2 regions of the Serratia sp. EC4 genome follow, and region 2 is predicted to be linked to the other one. Evidence: predicted binding sites of a transcription regulator. Region 2 holds the regulator's gene; the other holds the start of a gene.
The links. The regulator LexA, encoded in region 2, represses DNA repair genes until DNA is damaged. The targets are predictions, from matches to a motif close to TNCTGTATGTACATACAGNA.

Region 1 (4,277 bases), on a different contig from region 2:
CGATATCCGCCGCGCTGGTGATCGGCTCTTCGGCCAGCAGGCCGGTGCTGCTGAAGGGGCTGGGCTTCGTGTTTATGGCCTTTTTAACGTTGGACGTGCCCGCAGACGATAACATCGTCGCCACCGTGGTGTTTGGCAGCGCGCTGCTGCTTGACGGCGCCGTGCGCATCGCCTCCTCCACGGTGATTCAACACAGTCGATGGAAAGGCGTGGCGCTGGCGGGCGGCGGCGAGATCCTGCTTTCATTGATGATTTTTGTCGGCTGGCCAGCGCCGCATCGGATGACGGTGCCCTTTTGCCTCGGCGTGATGATGGTGCTTTCCGGCTGGGCCTTATTGCGTATCGCCCGCAGACTGACAAGCTTCTCTCTGAATCAGCACCCCGCGCGGCAGCCACCGCCCCCGGAGGATGAGACTGCGCCGCTCACGGTGTATGTCTGGACACCGATTGGTGCGGCTAAAGATCCGCGCCGGCGTTACATCGTCGACCGATACATCGCGGCGGTCGACGGCGGCGGCAATATCTCCACCGGTCACGCCGCTCTGGCGCTCGCGCCGGATGTATATATCAGCCACTACCCGCTCAACGACATCAGCCATTCCGTTCAGGATTTCCGCCAGTTGTTGCATGCCGGCGAACAGAACAACGTCGACGGGCGTTTCCTGCCCGACCTGCCGGGCGAGATCGCCGCCTGGTGCCCACCGGACAAGAAAATTCAATTCTACCGCTATAACCCGGCGGCGCTGCGCGCATTCTGGCTGCGTTATCGGCAGGACGCCACCTACAACCTGACTCGGCGCAACTGCTCCACCACGGTCATCGGCGCGCTCGACAGCGCGTTGGAAGGCGTGCTGGGCGATAAACATCTGTGGCGCCGTTTTCTGCTGCTGGTGCTGGATCCCAACCTGTGGATGCTGGCGGTACTGCGCAGCCGTGGCGAAAGCATGACCTGGACGCCAGGCTTGGTGCTGGACTATGCGCGCATGTTGCAACAGGTTACCGAGCGCCAGCACCAACGTTGGTGGCTAAAGCTGCGCGAAATGTGGACTATCCTTCGCTTTGGCAAAAGCCACACGCGCAGGCAAAGATTTTAGTCTCGCCGCCGGCGATGATAGAGTGTCGGCACATTCACCCACCCGCGCCGACAGGAGTTAACCGCTAATGGCTTATTCGCAACGCATTGAAACCGCAATTTTTGATATGGACGGCTTGTTGATCGACTCGGAACCGCTGTGGCTGCAGGCCGAGCTGGATATCTTCGGTGCGCTGGGTTTGGATCTGTCCGATCGTCACAAGCTGCCGGACACGCTGGGGCTGCGCATCGATCTGGTGGTGAAGATGTGGTACCAGGCGATGCCGTGGCAAGGGGTTTCGCTCGATGAGGTGTCGGCGCGGATTATCGAGCGCGCCATCGAGCTGGTGCACGAGACGCGCCCGCTGCTGCCGGGCGTCCAGCAGGCGCTGGAGCTGTGCCGCAGTCAGGGGCTGAACATCGGCCTCGCCTCCGCCTCGCCGCTGCACATGCAACGGCAGGTGCTGAAGATGTTCGATCTTGAAGGTTACTTCGATCAGCTGGTTTCCGCCGAATACCTGCCATACAGCAAGCCGCACCCGGAGGTCTACCTGATCGCCGCCGAACGCCTGGGCAGCGATCCGCTGCGCTGCATCACGCTGGAAGACTCCTTTAACGGCATGATCGCCACCAAGGCCGCGCGCATGCGTTCCATCGTCATCCCGGCGGCCGAATACCGTCACGATCCGCGCTGGGCGCTGGCAGACCACAAGCTGGAGACCCTGGAACAGCTCACTGCCGCTCACTTTGCCTGACCAGCGGCGCCGGCCGCCGGCGCCCTGCTTTTGCCGCTCTGCGTTATAAAAGGGATCCGTACCGCAAAATAAACAAAACAGCGTTTCATTATTATTGAATTGGCATGTTGTTATTATTATGCTGGGCGGCAGGAAAGCGACGGTCCGCGGAGCGTTGTCACTGCCACGCAGCGCTGTTCAGGGCCGCCGCTTCCTCCCGCCACACGCCAAGCCACCGTCCTTTTTTCTCATCTTAATGCATCACCCATTGCCCGCTTTTTATTCTCGCCCGTCAAAATCGATGCTTTGTTACGCATTGCCGTAACAAGCCGTTGTAAAACAGGGAAAAATAAACAATTGGTTACAGGGTAACTGCTTCCACTACTGGGAATTTTCCCATATACTGGATAAATTAACAGTTTACCAGCCGGAATCGCAACAGCATGACCGCGGAAGGACACCTTATATTCTCTGTCGCTTGCGCGATCTTCGCCAAGAAGGCGGAAGTGACGCCAGAGCTGGCTACCGGCGACTGGTGGCACATCATACCCGCCGCGCTGCTGACCTCGCTGCTGCCGGACATCGATCACCCCAAGTCGGTGCTGGGCCAGCGCCTGCGCTGGATCGCCTTGCCCATCGCCCGCGCCTTCGGCCACCGCGGTTTCACCCACAGCCTGCTGGCGATCGCCGGCGGCATGGCGCTGTTCCAGCTGGACGTGCCGCGCAGCTGGCCGATCCCTGCCGACGCGCTGCACGCCATGATCATCGGTTACTTCAGCCATCTGCTGGCCGATATGCTCACCCCCGCCGGCGTGCCGCTGCTGTGGCCATGCCGCTGGCGTTTTCGCCTGCCGCTGCTCAACTCGCAAAAAGGCAACCAGCTGGAGCGGGTGCTGTGTCTGTGCCTGGTGGCGTTTGCCATCTGCTGGCAAGGTGATTTCACCCTGCCGGTGCAATCCTATGTCGAGCAAATCAGAAATATCAGACTCTGATCACAAAAAAACGCTTAACCCATCACCTTGATGTATATAAAACGAACAAAAACACACAAAAAGCTATATCAAATTCCATTTGGATATAAGTGGGCCACTCGGCAAACTGTTACGATATTTACATCGCGACATACGTGATGCGTTGTCGTTTTTATAAGAAAGATTATTGGAGACATTGGGGATGAATCTTCCGCTCGTGATTAACGTGCTGGTGTTTGTCGCGCTCCTTTTGCTGCTGGCGCAAACCCGCCACAAGCAATGGAGCCTGGCGAAAAAAGTGCTGGTCGGCCTGGTGGTCGGCGTGGTGTTCGGTCTGGGCCTGCAGCTGGTGTACGGCTCCGACAACCCGGTACTGAAAGAATCCATCAGCTGGTTCAACATCGTCGGCAACGGCTATGTGCAACTGCTGCAAATGATCGTCATGCCGCTGGTGTTCGCCTCGATCCTGAGCGCGGTGGCCAAGCTGCATAACGCCTCTGCTCTGGGCAAAATCAGCGTACTGACTATCGGCACGCTGCTGTTCACCACGCTGATCTCCGCGCTGGTGGGCGTGCTGGTCACCAACCTGTTCGGCCTGACCGCCGAAGGCCTGGTGCAGGGCGCGCAGGAAAGCGCGCGCCTGACGGCGATCCAGACCAACTACGTGGGCAAACTGGCCGACCTGACCGTGCCGCAGATGGTGCTGTCGTTCATCCCGAAAAACCCGTTCGCCGATCTGACCGGCGCCAGCCCGACGTCGATCATTAGCGTGGTGATTTTCGCCACCTTCCTCGGCGTGGCGTCGCTGCAGCTGCTGAAAGACGACAAGCCGAAAGGCGAGCGCGTGTTGGTGGCTATCGACACCCTGCAGGCCTGGGTGATGAAGCTGGTGCGTCTGGTCATGAAGCTGACGCCGTATGGCGTGCTGGCGCTGATGACCAAAGTGGTCGCCGGTTCCAACATTCACGACATCGTCAAGCTCGGCAGCTTCGTGGTGGCCTCCTACATCGGCCTGGCCATCATGTTCGTGGTACATGCCATCCTGCTGGCCTTCACCGGCGTGAACCCGATGAAGTTCTTCCGCAAGGTGTGGCCGGTGATCACCTTCGCCTTCACCAGCCGCTCCAGCGCCGCCAGCATTCCATTGAACGTGGAAGCGCAGACCCGTCGTCTGGGCGTGCCGGAATCCATCGCCAGCTTCTCGGCGTCGTTCGGCGCCACCATTGGCCAGAATGGCTGTGCGGGCCTCTACCCGGCGATGCTGGCGGTGATGGTTGCGCCGACCGTCGGCATCAACCCGCTGGATCCGGTGTGGATCGCCACCCTGGTCGGCATCGTCACCATCAGCTCCGCCGGTGTGGCGGGCGTGGGCGGCGGCGCCACCTTCGCCGCGCTGATCGTGCTGCCGGCGATGGGCCTGCCGGTGACGCTGGTCGCGCTGCTGATCTCGGTCGAACCGTTGATCGACATGGGCCGCACCGCGCTGAATGTCAACGGCTC
Region 2 (4,277 bases):
TTCGCGTTTCCCTTCGATGACCGTCAGATCGTCATCGGTCAGCTTGCCCCATTTCTCTTTCACTTTGCCTTTCAGCTGCTTCCAGTTACCGTCGGCTTGATCTTTATTCATAGTCTCTCCGTTAACCTGTGGTGAATCAGTGATCCCTGTCGCCGGCCGGGGTTAACCAGAAAATTTTCTGGCTGATGCTCCCTTCACCTTAAGAAGCAACGCTCCCCTTCATTTACCAGCCACATGATTCATTCTAGTTAAACATGGAAATAAAAAAGCCAATTTGCAGAATAAAAAACCATTAAAAAACAAAATAAAAACAAAAAACGCCAACAAACAACGAGCTAACGCGAACGGATCTGGACTAAAAACATGTAAGCAAACATGAACAAAACATAAGATAAATTAATAAATAACCCAACAAAGCGTTCGACCTAGCGTGCAGCAAACCAACTGCCGCGCACCTGATGACGGTGCCAAATCCAGCCCAACGCCAGGCCGCGCAGCGCCAGAAACACCGCCAGCGCCAGCCAGAGCCCGTGGTTGCCTAACAGCGGCACGCTGAACAGCGCCAGACCGTATCCCGCAGCGGCCACCGCCATGCTGTTACGCATCTCGGCGCCGCGCGTGGCGCCGATAAACATGCCGTCCAGCAAATAGCACCATACCCCGACCAGCGGCAGAATGACCTGCCAGGGCAAATAATGTGCGGCCAACGCACGCAGTTCCGGCAAAGAGGTCAATGCCGCCACGATCTGCTGGCCGGTAACGGCATACGCCAGGCCGAAGGCCAACGCGACCAGCCCTGCCTGCCTGCAGGCCGCGTGCCACACCTTGCGCAGTTGGCTGTCGTCCCGGGCGCCGTAGGCGTGGCCCGAATGAGCCTCCACCGCATAAGCAAAACCGTCGAGCGCATAGGCGGTGAACGTCAGCAGATTCATCAATACCGCATTGACCGCCACCACCTCGCTTCCCAGGCGAGCGCCGAAAATGGTCAACGACGCAAAGCACAGTTGCAGCAACAGTGAACGCAGCATGATGTCGCGGTTGAGCGCCAGCAGGCGACGCAGATCGCCACGCCAGGCCTGGCGCAGCATCTGCAGGGTAATACCGCGCAGGCGCATCACCCGCCACGCCAACCACAGGCCGAGCAGCAGCGTAGCGTATTCGGCGATGGCGGTTGCCGCCGCCGCCCCCCGCACGTTCCAGCCCAGGCCCATCACCAGCCAGATATCCAGCACGATGTTCAGCAGGTTGCCGACGATCAGCAGGATCACCGGCGCCCGCACGTACTGCACGCCGAGCAGCCAGCCCAGCAGCACCAGATTGGCCAGCGCCGCCGGGGCGCTTAACCAGCGGATCTCAAGAAAACGCCGCGCCTGTTCCAGCACCTCGCCATCGCCACCGACGATCCGCAGCGCCAGTTCGATCAGCGGATAACGCAGCAGGACGATCGCCGCGCCGCCCAACAGCGCCAGCAGCAGCGGTTGCATAAAGGCGCGCGCCAGCGCTTGCGGGTTCTGTGCCCCCAGCGCTTGCGCCGCGAGGCCGGTGGTGCTCATGCGCAGGAATAACAGCAGCATGAAGAGGAAGCTGGTCGCCACCGCGCCGATCGCCACGCCCCCCAGGTAGATCGGGCTGTCGAGGTGGCCGATCACCGCGGTGTCCACCAGCCCGAGCAGCGGCACGGTAATATTGGAGAAGATCATCGGCAGGGCGAGGCGCCACAGGGCTTTATCGGTGTCGCTGGTGAAGGCGGAAATCAGGCGCATGATGGGATGTTCCTGTGACTGAGTGACAAAGGGCGAAGTCAGAAACAAAAACGCCCCAAAACAGGGGCGATTGATACAGGGAGCGGCGGTGATGGGCCGGCGATTAAATCCAGTCGCCGTTGCGGATCACGCCGACCGCCAGCCCTTCGATAGTGAAATTCTGCTGACGCAGATCGACCACTATCGGTTGGAATTCGTTGTTCTCCGGCAGCAGTTCAACCACGTTGCCGTGCTTTTTCAAGCGCTTGACCGTCACTTCGTCTTCGATCCGCGCCACCACGACCTGGCCGTTGCGCACGTCTTGCGTTTTGTGCACCGCCAGCAGATCGCCGTCCAGAATGCCGATGTCGCGCATTGACATGCCGTTCACCCGCAGCAGGAAATCGGCGCTCGGTTTAAACAGGGAAGGATCCACCTGGTAGTGCCCTTCGATGTGCTGCTGCGCCAGCAGCGGCTCGCCGGCGGCGACGCGGCCGATCAGCGGCAGCCCTTCTTCTTCTTCCATCAGCAGACGGATACCGCGTGAGGCACCGGAGACGATTTCGATCACGCCTTTGCGTGCCAGCGCCTTCAGGTGTTCTTCGGCGGCGTTAGGCGAACGGAACCCCAGACGCATCGCGATCTCGGCACGCGTTGGCGGCATGCCCGTTTGCGAAATGTGCTCGCGAATCAGATCGTAGACCTCTTGCTGTCTGGTAGTTAGTGCTTTCATTCCGCCCCCTGTTTGTTTATACAGTCTTGCTGTGAGTATATACAGGTAAGCGCGGATTGGGAACCGAAGAATAAATAAAAATCAGTCAGTAGGCGCTTTTCGTCAGCCGAAATGCTGCCATAGGACCGTGCCCCAAACGAACAGCGCCAGTGCGATCGCCAGCGACACCGCCGCCGATCCCATGTCCTTGGCCCGCCCGGACAGCTCGTGATGTTCGCTGCCGATGCGATCCACCACCGCCTCGATCGCGCTGTTCAGGATCTCGACGATCATCACCAGCGCTACCGATCCGATCAATAAAATGCGCGCTATCGCACCCACATCCAGCCAGACAGCCAGTATGATAGCCAGAAGGGTGACCACCAGTTCCTGGCGGAAAGCCGCTTCGTGCTGCCAGGCGGCGGATAGCCCTTTATAGGAATAGCCGGCGGCCTTGATGATGCGGGTCAGTCCGGTTGCTTGGTTTGCCATGTTTTCGTGCCTTTCTCAGAGGTCGGTCATAATAAAAAGAGTCTAGAACAGTCCGCGCTGACGGCTCTCGGTTTTCGAACACCACAGATCTGCTACCCGGTTTCTGGTATGCTTGCGGCGCATTGCTAACAAGAGGCTTCACGTTGTTATGTCAGGTTGGCGTAAAATTTATTATAAAATATTGAATTTACCACTTAAATTGTTGGTAAGAAGTAAGGTCATCCCTTCAGATCCGGTTACCGAGCTAGGGTTGGATCCCTCACGGCCGATTTTGTATGTTTTACCTTACAATTCCAAGGCGGATTTGCTGACGCTGCGCACCCAGTGCCTGGCGCAGGATCTGCCTGATCCGCTCAACTCGCTGGAGATCGACGGCACCGTGCTGCCGAGCTACGTGTTCATTCACGACGGCCCGCGCGTGTTCCGCTACTACACCCCGAAAGAAGAGTCGGTAAAGCTGTTCCACGACTATCTGGATCTGCATCGCAGCAACCCGGATCTCGACATTCAGATGCTGCCGGTTTCGGTGATGTTTGGCCGTTCGCCGGGCCGCGAAGGCCACGGCACGCCGCACCTGCGTCTGTTGAACGGCGTGCAGAAGTTCTTCGCCGTGCTGTGGCTCGGCCGCGACAGCTTCGTGCGTTTCTCCAACACCGTGTCGCTGCGCCGCATGGCTACCGAACACGGCACGGATAAAACCATCGCGCAGAAACTGGCGCGCGTGGCGCGCATGCACTTCTCGCGCCAGCGCCTGGCCGCGGTGGGCCCAAGCCTGCCGGCCCGTCAGGATCTGTTCAACAAGCTGTTGGCGTCCAAAGCGATCGAAAAAGCGGTCGAGGACGAAGCGCGCAGCAAGAAGATCTCGCACGAGAAGGCCCAGCAGAACGCCATCGCGTTGATGGAAGAGATCGCCGCCGACTTCTCCTACGAAACCGTGCGTCTGTCCGATCGCGTGCTGAGCTGGACCTGGAACCGGTTGTATCAGGGCATCAACGTCACCAACGCCGAGCGCGTGCGCCAGCTGGCGCAGGACGGCCACGAGATCGTCTACGTGCCCTGCCACCGCAGCCACATGGACTATCTGCTGCTGTCCTACGTGCTGTATCACCAGGGCCTGGTGCCGCCGCACATCGCCGCGGGCATCAACCTCAACTTCTGGCCGGCCGGCCCGATCTTCCGTCGCCTGGGCGCGTTCTTCATCCGCCGCACCTTCAAGGGCAACAAGCTGTACTCGACGGTGTTCCGCGAATACCTCGGCGAGCTGTTCACCCGCGGTTACTCGGTGGAATACTTCGTGGAAGGCGGCCGTTCCCGCACCGGGCGCCTGCTGG

Region 1: a site for LexA is predicted at 2,208-2,227, ahead of ACP39K_RS10610 (metal-dependent hydrolase). Genes of this name have one in related genera too.

What each region holds. Positions count from the first base shown of each region.
Region 1 is NZ_JBNIDE010000003.1:105,872-110,148, forward strand. It holds gene ACP39K_RS10600 (HdeD family acid-resistance protein) at 1-1,094, shown strand, start outside; gene hxpB (hexitol phosphatase HxpB) at 1,162-1,827, shown strand; gene ACP39K_RS10610 (metal-dependent hydrolase) at 2,250-2,798, shown strand; gene ACP39K_RS10615 (L-cystine transporter) at 2,980-4,277, shown strand, end outside.
Region 2 is NZ_JBNIDE010000008.1:151,080-155,356, forward strand. It holds gene ACP39K_RS19865 (CsbD family protein) at 1-111, opposite strand, end outside; gene dinF (MATE family efflux transporter DinF) at 426-1,763, opposite strand; gene lexA (transcriptional repressor LexA) at 1,867-2,475, opposite strand; gene ACP39K_RS19880 (diacylglycerol kinase) at 2,578-2,946, opposite strand; gene plsB (glycerol-3-phosphate 1-O-acyltransferase PlsB) at 3,095-4,277, shown strand, end outside.